Regions from separate parts of the Rhizobium sp. LARHSG275 genome, predicted to be linked through region 1. Evidence: riboswitches for the same ligand, from Rfam matches in the RefSeq annotation. Region 1 holds a riboswitch; the other holds the start of a gene.
What was found. Region 1 has a riboswitch for thiamine pyrophosphate ahead of thiC (phosphomethylpyrimidine synthase ThiC). Riboswitches for the same ligand answer to the same signal wherever they lie in the genome.
Positions count from the first base shown of each region.

Region 2: another riboswitch for thiamine pyrophosphate. It lies ahead of thiM (hydroxyethylthiazole kinase); the one in region 1 lies ahead of thiC (phosphomethylpyrimidine synthase ThiC).

Region 1 is NZ_JBIXJN010000031.1:50,339-56,090, forward strand. It holds gene ACIPSK_RS30290 (thiazole synthase) at 1-397, opposite strand, end outside; gene thiS (sulfur carrier protein ThiS) at 399-596, opposite strand; gene thiO (glycine oxidase ThiO) at 593-1,579, opposite strand; gene thiC (phosphomethylpyrimidine synthase ThiC) at 1,582-3,405, opposite strand; TPP riboswitch at 3,498-3,609, opposite strand; gene ACIPSK_RS30310 (hypothetical protein) at 3,881-4,537, opposite strand; gene ACIPSK_RS30315 (hypothetical protein) at 4,994-5,344, opposite strand; gene ACIPSK_RS30320 (Lrp/AsnC family transcriptional regulator) at 5,651-5,752, opposite strand, start outside.
Region 2 is NZ_JBIXJN010000001.1:21,963-27,714, reverse strand. It holds gene ACIPSK_RS00145 (HpcH/HpaI aldolase family protein) at 1-269, shown strand, start outside; gene ACIPSK_RS00140 (spermidine synthase) at 273-953, opposite strand; gene thiD (bifunctional hydroxymethylpyrimidine kinase/phosphomethylpyrimidine kinase) at 1,113-1,922, opposite strand; gene thiE (thiamine phosphate synthase) at 1,919-2,554, opposite strand; gene thiM (hydroxyethylthiazole kinase) at 2,551-3,354, opposite strand; TPP riboswitch at 3,405-3,501, opposite strand; gene ACIPSK_RS00120 (DUF1349 domain-containing protein) at 3,688-4,272, opposite strand; gene ACIPSK_RS00115 (ABC transporter substrate-binding protein) at 4,498-5,752, shown strand, end outside.

The DNA.
Region 1 (5,752 bases):
CGGTCGTATAGGGGAACACCTGAAAGCCCTCGCCATTCAGGATGCGAGCCGCTTCGACAAGGCCAAAGACGTCAGGCTGCAGCGTATCGTGGTGACCGATCACTTCGAGCTTGATCCAGTCGGTATGGAAGACTTCGCGCGCCATTCTCGCCGTCAGCACGGCCTCTTGCACGCTGTGACATCCGGCCGTATTCGGCAGCACACGCACGCCAAGCTTGCGGATCAGCTCGAAGAAGGCGCCGCCCGCTTTGCCGCCGGCAGTTTCGCGGCGAAGTGAAACGGTGACAATCTCGGTCTTTGAGCGCTTCACCGCTTCTGCAAGGACAGCTGGAGACGGATAGCGGGCTGTGCCGAGCAGCAGGCGGGAGTGGACTTCAACATCATAAAGTTTCAGCATCTCAGCCTCCTTGCATGGGTGAGAGTATTTCGATGCGGTCGCGCTCGCCGAGCCTGAATTGGGCGCGGTCCTCGCGGTGCACCAGCTCGCCGTTCACTGCAGTTGCCATCCATTCGCCTTCGCAGTCCAGAGCGAGAAGAAGATCTGCGAGCGTTGTGGCCGCGACCTCCTGTTCCTCACCATTGATGATGTAGGTCATGATGCCCTCCTATCCGGTTGCTTGCCTTCTTCAAGAAGAAGCCGCGCCACCTCGCCTGCTATGGCCGGCGCCAGCAGAAAACCGTGGCGGTAGAGGCCATTGACATGGAAGGTGCGCCCCTGCTGCGTCACACGCGGCAGATTGTCGGGATAAGCTGGCCGCACGCCCGCGCCAGTTTCCGTGACCCCTGCCTCGCCGAACACAGGATTGAGCGTGTAGGCGGCATTCAGCAACTCCATCAGCGAACGCGCGGTAATCGGGCCGGTATCGTCATTTTCGATCATCGTCGCCCCGATCATGAAGCGATGTCTTTCGCGCGGCACGATATAGATGGGGTGGCGCGGATGCAGCAGGCGAACGGGACGAGAGAGCGTTGTCTCGCTCGTTTCGACGCAGAGCATCTCTCCGCGAACACCGCGCAATCCGGGCAGCTGGCCGATCTGGGCAGCCCCGGTGCAGTCGATCACGCGATCATAATGGGCAATGTCAGCATTGTGCGTGGCGCCGAGTGTCAGACGCATGCGGGCTTCCTCGAGTCCGGAGGCCAGCCCCGAGAGTGCCTGTCGCGGATCGAGATGCGCTTCATGTCGAAAGAACAGTGCCCTACGGAAACGGCCTGCGAGATCAGGTTCAAGAGACGCGATCGCCTGCTCGTCCAGCCATTCCCATCCGCTTGTCCGGTGGGAAAAGCGGTCGAGTTCGCCGGCATCGCGCCCGGCCGCCACGACAAGTGTTCCCCGGCGATGGACATGGCCGGGCAATGCCGCCTCCCACCAATCGGCGGCAAGACGGCCGAGCGCCAGTACCGGCTCCTCTGCGCTTTCCCGTTCGCACCATGGCGCCAGCATGCCGCCGGCAAAGCCGGAAGCGCCAGCCCCGACCTTGTCGGCATGTTCAGTGACACTGACCCGGAGACCGTGCCGGTAGAGCTGCCAGGCAACGGTGAGGCCGGCAACGCCGGCTCCCTTGACGAGAATGTGCATCGTCATTCTCCGGTTGGCGTTTTCGCCGCTTCGGCGATCGGCATGTAGAGATCGCCGCCATCGCGATACCTCGCGGCCATGGCTTCCAGCCCTTCTTTCTGGGCTTCGGCACGAATGTCGTGGGAAATTCGCATGGAACAGAATTTCGGGCCGCACATCGAGCAGAAATGCGCCACCTTATGGGCTTCCTTAGGCAGCGTCTCGTCGTGGAAGCTGCGGGCAGTTTCGGGGTCCAGCGAGAGGTTGAACTGATCCTCCCAGCGGAATTCGAAACGGGCACGCGAGAGCGCATCATCGCGCAGCTGTGCTGCCGGATGCCCCTTGGCGAGATCAGCCGCGTGAGCCGCTATCTTGTAGGTGATAACGCCGGTCTTGACGTCATTGCGATCGGGAAGACCGAGATGCTCCTTCGGCGTGACGTAGCAGAGCATCGCGGTGCCGAACCAGCCGATCATGGCTGCGCCTATTCCAGAGGTGATGTGATCGTAGCCTGGTGCGATATCGGTCGTCAGCGGCCCAAGCGTATAGAAAGGTGCCTCGCCGCAGACCTCGAGCTGCTTGTCCATGTTCTCCTTGATCTTGTGCATCGGCACATGGCCGGGGCCCTCGATCATAACCTGGCAGTCTTTCGCCCAGGCGATCTTGGTCAGCTCTCCCAGTATTTCCAGTTCGGCGAATTGCGCTGCGTCGTTGGCATCGGCGATGGAGCCAGGGCGCAGGCCGTCGCCGAGCGAGAAGGAAACGTCATAGGCGCGGCAGATGTCGCAGATCTCCTCGAAATGTTCGTATAGGAAGCTTTCGCGATGATGATGGAGACACCACTTCGCCATGATCGAACCGCCGCGCGAGACGATGCCAGTAACACGATTGACAGTCAGCGGGATATAGGCGAGCCGCACGCCGGCGTGGATGGTGAAGTAGTCGACACCCTGCTCGGCCTGCTCGATCAGCGTGTCACGATAGACCTCCCAGGTCAGGTTCTCGGCAATGCCCTCGACCTTCTCCAGCGCCTGATAGAGCGGCACGGTACCGATCGGCACCGGCGAATTGCGGATGATCCATTCGCGGATGTTGTGGATGTTGCGGCCGGTGGAGAGATCCATGACCGTGTCAGCGCCCCAGCGGGTCGCCCAGACCATTTTCTCGACTTCTTCCGCCATCGACGAGGTGACAGCCGAGTTGCCGATATTGGCGTTGATCTTCACCAGGAAATTCCGGCCGATGATCATCGGCTCGGCTTCGGGATGGTTGATGTTGGCGGGGATGATTGCCCGACCCGCCGCCACTTCCTGCCGGACGAAATCCGCCGTCACATGGTCCGGAATGTGCGCGCCGAAGCTTTCGCCGTCGCGGACCATCGCATCCGCGTGCACCTTGCGGCCAAGGTTTTCGCGTATAGCGATGAACTCCATTTCCGGCGTGATGATACCAGCCCTCGCATAGGCGAACTGGGTGACGGCCTTGCCGTCCTTCGCGCACAGCGGCTGGCGTAGCGTGGGAAATTCGGGCGTCAGCCTTTCGCCGCTGGCGAAGCCGTTGTCTTCGGGACGGACATGGCGGCCCTGATACGCCACGACGTCGCCGCGGGCGAGAACCCAGTCGCGTCGCAGTGAGGGCAGCCCCTGTTCGATACGGATCTCGGCGCCCTCGATCGTATAGGGGCCGGAGGAGTCGTAGACGACGACGGGCTGCTCGCCCGATGTCGGATGCAGGCTAATTTCGCGCATCGGCACGCAAATTTCGGGATGGACTTCTCCCCGAATGTAGATTTTCTTGGATGCCGGCAAGGGGCCGGTGGTGACGGTTGGGGTGCCTGCGATATTCATGGTTTGAGGCTCCAAGTTTTCGATTGGAGACCCAGTCCTCAGCCGGAATGATGAAAAGACGCCGGCACGGATTCCACGCGTGAATCCACTGCCTTGGAGCGCTTGCACCGTCCCTACGCCAGTATGAACTGGATCAGGTTCAACGGGTCACTGCGCGCGATAGCAGTATCTCAGCCCCTTGCCGGGACCCCCCTGGTGAATGCGAAAATGGGTAGAGGGTTGCCGAGGTACTGTCAAGCGACGATCCGCGGTGGCTTGGGATGCAGGTTACACTCACGCGCGTGCCATTGTGACAGCTAGGTCACGGTCGCGAAGCATGTGACTGGTCCTGCGGCCATTCCATAAGATTGCATGCATCGTTCATTCTCCGTGCGGAGCGTCATTGCCCTGAGCTGCAGTGCTTGACACTGATCAAGATGACTCGCGTTCACCCGTTCTCTTTCGAAAAATGAATTGGATGGCCGTCGCACAAGCTCTATCGAGAAAGCAACCGCGGAACTGGAAAGTCTAGCACATTATCCGTGTAGCTTTCGACCACGGCGCTAAACGGCGTTCCGTCTCGAAGTTTAAGGACGGCACGATGTTCGAGCAGGAACGGCGGCAGGCTAAGGGAACTTGTTTCATGCGCTGTTAAGCCGTCCATGTCCCAGCCTTCGGATAGGGGGGACCAGAGCAACGTGGCAGACAGGTTTGTGCGAGTGAAATTAAGAGCCTGAACGGCTCTGCCAAACGCGATATCGCTGGTCTTCAAAGCCCGATTCATCTCTGCAGTTAATTTTGCGGGTACATACCAATTGTCGGCTTCCGACAAGACGCGGTCGCCGCAGACCAGGCGGACACGGCGATAAGCGACCAGCTCACCGGGTCCGACGGTCAGAAGTTCACGGACGTGCTCGTCGGCCGGCTTGTCTTGCCCGCGGACACGCTGTGCTACGATCTTGGAACCTTCCGGCGCGAGCTTATGCGCCGCGCACCAGCGGTCAAGGGTCAACGTAGCACTGGCGTTGCTCAGGAGAGCGGCATTCAAGGTCTGGAGGACCGCAAGCGCTTCTACTCGAGATCCCGGCGTGTTCAGCCACTGAGACCGCGTGGACGATCCTTGTGAAAAAGCAATCTGCGTGCCCAGCACCATGCCGACCGCTGCAAGTCCGGCGATGCGGATGCATTTCAAAGAAGATAATAACACTGAAAATGAACTCCTTTTCTGCGGCAGATTTGATGGGCGAACTGTGCGGGTCAAATTTTGTGATTTTGGTAGGCGAGCATTGCTTCCTGCAGCAAGGTTTGAACTGCGCCTTGCGTGTACCGGATAAGGGCCAGGTTATCGATTGACTGCTTACCACCTTTCGATGTTCTTAGCCTTATTGGCCCGCACCTGTGAAGCCTAGGCCCAAGCTGTCCTTCGCTTGCATCGCATCGATATCGTCGATGACAACCTCCACCCCCGCGCGCCGAGCTGTTGTTGGAGTTTGAAACCGATGGCGACTGCGTCGGCGATTTCACCCTGGAATTTGGAAACAAGACTGACTCTTAAATCGGGAACGTGGCGGCCCGTCCGAACTCTCCGAGTTCTATACACTCGTAACCCTCACCTACGGATTTTAGCGCCTTTGTCGTCCTCCTCGCTCTTTGCGAAATGTTCATGTCGTTGGATTGGATAAAAGAGGTCGCAGCCGTAAGCCCAATCCAAGAGCAATTGTTGAAAAAGGGTCTTCTTCTTCGACGCAGAGTCCTTCTGCCGGTGGTCGACGGCCGCTGCCCGCAAACGCGAGTCGGCAAGGTACTTGTCTGATTTCTTGTTGCGCTCCATGCCATCGTGCTCCTTGTGTAAACCTGCCGGCGATGATGTCGCCTGCAAGGGTTCAGCTTCATAGGAAAAAGTCTGTCCTGTTGTGATATCGGAAGCCGAGTTGCGGGACATTTGATGAAGTTGATACATAAAGCAACGTACTCGATAGGATATACTTTCTGTTATAACGCCAATTATCGAATATAAGAATTCGTACTGGTGGTAAAACAGTAGGTTATAAGAATATAAGTTCGCATATATTATTGCATATATTGCACTTCCTTTCTTTGGCTGCAACCGTCAAGACCACTTTGTCGTCCACCGCTCTACGGCTGAAGCAATCAACTGCACGATATGGAGCGCCGCCTCAGTCTCCGATCGTGGAGGGAATGATCGCGGCCCAGGCATCCCGGTCAGACGAAAACGGCGCGGCAAACGGATCGCCGCCGAAGACGCCTAGAAGGGCAACCTCGCGTTCTCCTTGACTTCCTTCATCACGAAGAAAGTGCGCGTCTGGCGCACGCCCGGCAGGGCGATTAGCTTCTGGCCGTGCAGCTT
Region 2 (5,752 bases), on a different contig from region 1:
TCATCGGCCCTTCCGACCTTTCGATCGCGCTGTCGAACGGCGATCAGGTGGCGCCGAACGCCGCCGAGATCGACAGCGCCATGCAGCATGCGGTTTCGCGCTGCCGTGCCCATGGCAAATTCGCCTGCGCCTTCGCCGGTGACGGCGAGCGGGCTGGCGAACTGCTGAAGTTCGGCTTCGATCTGGTCATTGCCGGCGCCGAGACCGCGCAGTTGCGCTCCGGCGCCCGCCGCGCCATCAATGCCGCCCGCAGGATCGCTTCTGCTTGAGCGTCATTTCACCGATTTGACGGCCAGCCAGATGACGTGGCGGGCGCCGCCGCGTTTGCCGTTGGCGCGCGTGTTGACCGCATCGACGGAAAAACCGCTATCCTTGAGACGCCGCGTGAAATCAGGGTCCGGACCGGACGACCAGACGGCGAGCACGCCGCCTGGGCGCAACGCGTCGCCGGCGGCGCGAAGGCCGGCAAAATCGTAGAGCCGGTCGTTGGATTTGCGGGTCAGGCCATCAGGACCGTTATCGACATCGAGCAGAATGGCGTCATAGGCGGTCTTGCCGGTGCGGATCGCGTCGCCGACATCGCCCTGATGGATGCCGACCCGCGGATCGTCGAGACAGCCCTTGAAGACCTCGGCCATCGGCCCGCGTGCCCAGGCGACGACGGCCGGCACCAGTTCGGCGACGGTGACGCCGGCATCTTCGGGAAGGACGGCGAGGGCGGCGCGCAGGGTGAAGCCCATGCCGAGGCCGCCGATTAGGATCCGCGGCTTCGGGTGCGCCTTGATCCGATCCCAGGAAAGGGTCGCCAGTGCCTCCTCCGAGCCGCTGAGACGGCTGTTCATCAACTCGTTGGCGCCGAGCATGATCGAGAACTCGCTGCCGCGCCGCTTCAGCCGCAATTCGCCGTTTTCACCGGGAATGGTCGCGGAATCGAGCTGGATCCATGGCAGCATGACGGCTTCGCCTCTTAAAGGGACTGTCCCCTAGCATAGGGCAGGCGACGAGGCCAGCAAGCCGGCTTCAGATCATCCGCACCGACGGGTCCGCCCAGCTCTTGTAAAGCTCGCCCAACGGCCGGCCGTTTCAGTCGGCATGTTTGGTTGAGCGAGTGCCTATTCGCCGCCTTTCCAGAGTGCATGAAAGTGCTGCACCGGTCCATGGCCGGAGCCGACGGTGAGGTTGCCGGCAGCCGCGACCGCGCCGGCGAGGTAATCCTTGGCGATGGCGACGGCCTCCCGCGCCGAGGCGCCCTTGGCGAGCTCGGCCGCCAGCGCGCTGGAGAGCGTGCAGCCGGTGCCGTGGGTATTCTTGGTCGGCACGCGCCTGGCTTCGAACCAGTGCAGGCCGGCAGCGGTGGCAAGCACGTCGGGGCTCTCGTCGCTGTCGAGATGGCCGCCCTTGACCAACACCGCGGCCGGGCCAAGTGCTAGCAGGCGCTCGGCCTGCGCCGCCATGTCAGCGCGGTTTGTCGCGACCGGCTGGTGCAGCAGGGCGGCGGCTTCCGGCAGGTTCGGGGTCAGAAGCGTGGCAAGCGGCAGCAGCCGGCGGGTCAGCACGTCGACCGCCTCGGGCGCCAGCAGGGCGGCTCCGCCCTTGGCGATCATGACCGGGTCGATGACGATCGGAATGTCGCGGTGGTCAGTCAGCGCACCGGCAACGGCTTCGGCGATGCCGGCATTGGCGATCATGCCGATCTTGACGGCATCGACGCGCACGTCGGCAAAGACGGCATTGATCTGATCGGCGACGAATTGCGGCGGCACCAGATGCACGCCGCTTACCCCTTGCGTGTTCTGCGCCGTCAGCGCGGTCAGCACCGCCATGCCGTAGACGCCGCGGGCGGAAAAGGCCTTGAGATCGGCCTGGATGCCGGCGCCGCCGGAGGGATCAGAGCCGGCGATCGAGAGAACGTTGCGGATCATGCGCGGGCCTTTCGAATTTCTGCAGCGATGCGGCCCGTGGCCGCTTCGGGGTCGGGCGTGCCGCAGATGGCAGAGACGACGGCAAGTCCCTTGGCGCCTGCGGCGAACACCTGAACGACATGATCCGCCTTGAGTCCGCCGATCGCGACCGATGGCACCGGCGAGACCTTGACCAGCCTTGCAAGGCCGTCAAAGCCGATCGGTTGCTTGTGATCGGCCTTGGTCGGTGTCGCAAACACCGGCCCGACGCCGGTGTAATCGATGAGATCAGGATCGACGGCGTTAGCAAGCGCTTCGCTCTCGACCGACAGGCCAAGGATCATCTCAGCACCGACCATCGCCCGGGCTTTACGCGCATCCATGTCCTCCTGGCCAATATGCAGACCATCGGCGCCGATGGCGATTGCCGCCTCGACGTCATCGTTGACAATGAGGAGGGCGCCGGTCCTATCCAGCACCTGTTTCAAGGCGCGGCCGGTCTCGATCATCCTGATGGTGCCGGCATGTTTGTCGCGCAGCTGCACCATGGTGGCGCCGCCGGCAACGGCAAGGCGCGCGGTTTCGACCATGCCGATCCCGGCGCAGAGATCGGGGTCGAGGACGAGATAGAGCGAAAGGTCGAAAGCCTTCATGCGGCTGATATCCTTGCCCTGGCGTCCAGCGTTTCGGCGTCGAGCGCGGCCAGCGCATCGAGAAAGCGCCAGGAGAAGGAGCCGGGGCCGGCCGCGCCAAGGGCGGCCTCCTCGCCGGCGATGGCGAAGGTTGCAAGGGCTGCGACCGTCGCTCCGAAGGTGTCTTCAGGTGCCGTCGCGGCAAAGGCGCCGACGAGGCAGGTGAGCGAGCAGCCGAGTGCCGTGACCTGCGGCATCAGGACCGATCCGCCTTCGATGCGCACGGCCCGCTCGCCGTCGGTGACGAAATCCACGGCGCCGGTTACGGCGACGACCGCCCGCTGCCGCTCGGCAAGCCATCGCGCCGAACCTTCCGCTTGCTCGACCGGGTCGCGGCTATCGACCCCCTGGCCGCGACTTTCTCCGCCGGCAAGCGCGATGATCTCGGACGCGTTGCCGCGGATGATGGTCGGACGCAGCGCCAGCAGTTCGGCGACCGCATTGCGGCGGAAGGCGGTGGCATAATGGGCGACCGGATCGAGCACCCAGGGTTTGCCGGCTGATGTCGCCGCCTTCGCAGCCGCCTGCATGCCGTCGATCCATTGCGTCGACAGCGTGCCGATATTGATTGTCACAGCGCTGGCGATCGCGGCGAATTCGCCGGCTTCTTCGGCGGCATGCACCATGGCGGGCGAGGCGCCTGATGCAAGCAGGACATTCGCGGCGATGTTCATGGCGACGTAATTGGTGATGCACTGAACGAGCGGCGGCTTCTCGCGCATCGCCTTCAGCATCGCTCCTGGTGTGGTCCTGGTCTGCATATGGCCCCTTTCAGGCGGGGGCGGGCACGGGGCGGTTCATGCGGACGGTGCCGCGGCCCCGAGCGACTCCCTCCGCCGGCATTATCCGGTTCAGGTTCGAAGGGTGCTTCTCAGCCCGTCTGTCGACGAACGCCCCTGTCTCTCATCACGCCCTTTTTCGCAGAGAACGGGGCGGATGTCATCTCGAAAATGACAGTCCTGCGGCTGCGCCGCGCGATGATGATGAACGATTTTAAGAGATGCGCACCCCGCGGATAATCTCTGCCGGGGTGCCTCTTGGACTCCACTATCTGGATTCGTATATTGCCGTCGAGAATACGACATCGAAATCCCCTAGCTCAAGTCATGAAGATCGGTGGTAATCGCCGGCCCAATCGAAAACTCCGAAAACCGCACCCTCAGCCCGCTCCGCTCCGGCGTGCAAGCAGTCGGCCCCACCTCATAGCGCTCGGCAGCCGGGAGGGGCGCTAACCGCAGTAGCGGCCAGTGGCGTCCGTCGCGTGAAGCCTGGATGCGCAACGCGCCGTTGGCGACCGTCACGCGGATGCGGAAATCTTCCAATTCGCGGAAGGGCTGAGCGACGGACCAGTCGGATTTGCCGTCGGTGACGACGGTGCTGAGGAAGGCTTCGCCGTCGGTGAACTCGACGCCTGTTTTCACCCAGCGTTTCTCGTCGATGCGCACCATCAGGCCGGCCTGGTCGTAGAGGGTGCGGAATTCGCCCTGGACGCGGATCTGCGCGGTGAAGCCGTCGGTGGTGGGAAAGGCGAGGAAATGGCCGCTGTCGCGGGTGAAGCCGTAATGGGTTTCTCGCCAGAAATCGGTTTTCTCATCGGTGGTCAAGGTAAGGCCGGCGTCGGTCGCCTGCCATTGCGCCGGCTCGTTCAGCCATTTGCCGTCGTTGAAGTCGATACTCATGCTGTTCTCCCGTTCCCTTGAAGCCTGACTCAGGGCGATCGCCTCACCTTGGCACAATGCGCGGTCTTGGTGCAGCCGGGCGCAGCCGAAGATTGTGTGTTTTTCCGGCGTCCGGCTATCCGCCCTAGCATAATCCGTCGCTCGTGCTTGACAGGATCGATCCATCCCCTATTCTGTTACAAAAAGATGAATTACATAATTGTGGAACTAAACGGGAGCTCTCACATGAAAACACTGGTCGCATTCCTTCTCGGCACTGCGCTCATCGCCCTGCCTTCGACACTCCTTGCCCAGGAAAAGGGCGGCGTCATCAACGTCGCGACGATCGGCGAACCGCCAACGCTCGATCCGATGTCGTCGACGGCCGATCTGGTCGGCATCGTCACGCAACACATTTTCGAAACGCTCTACACCTTCGACAAGAGCTGGAACGTAACGCCGCTTCTGGCCGAAAGCCTGCCTGAGATCAGCGCCGACGGCAAAACCTATACGATCAAGCTCAGAACCGGCATCAAGTTCCACGACAATACCGATATGACCTCGGAAGATGTCGTCGCCTCGCTTGGCCGCTGGATGAAGATCGCTTCGCGCGGCAAGCAGGTGGCCGGCTTCATCGAGTCCGTCACCGCCGTCGATCCGGCGACCGTCAAGATTGCGCTGAAGCAGCCCTATGCGCCGCTGACCTCGCTGCTTGCCTTCAACAATTCGGCCGCGATCATCATCCCGTCGGAAAAGCAGGACGAGCCGATGAAGGACTTCATCGGCACCGGTCCCTACATGCTGAAGGAGCGCAAGGCCGACCAGTATATCCAGCTCGTCCGTTTCGATGGCTATAAGTCACGCGAAGGCGACAGCAATGGTTATGGCGGCGCCCGTCATCAATATCTCGATGAGATCCGCTTCGTGCCGGTGCCGGATCCGAACACCCGCGTCGAAGCCGCCGTTTCCGGCCAGTATGATTATGTCGACTCGATCCCCGTCGAATCCTACGACAAGCTGAAGGCTTCGACCGCCTCGCAGCCGATCATCCTCAAGCCCTTCGGTTATCCGGTCTTCGTCTTCAACACGAAGGAAGGTATTGCCGGGAATGTCGAGGTCCGCAAGGCGATCCGCCAGGCGCTCAGCATGGAAGACATGCTGGCCGCCGCCTTCGGCAGCAAGGATTTCTATGCGCTCGACGGCGCGATCTATCCGAAGACCTTTGCCTGGTCGACCGATGCCGGCGTCGAAGGCGCTTACAATGTCGCCGATCCGGAAGGGGCGGCGGCCGCCGCCAAGAAGGCCGACTACAACGGCGAGCCGATCCGTATCCTGACCAGCCGCCAGTACGAATTCCACTACAAGATGGCGCAGGTCGCCGCCGAATATCTGAAGCTTGCCGGCTTCACCGTCGATATGCAGGTTGTGGACTGGGCGACGCTGACCCAGCGCCGCACCGATCCGAAGCTCTGGGATATCTACATCACCCATAGCCCCTTCC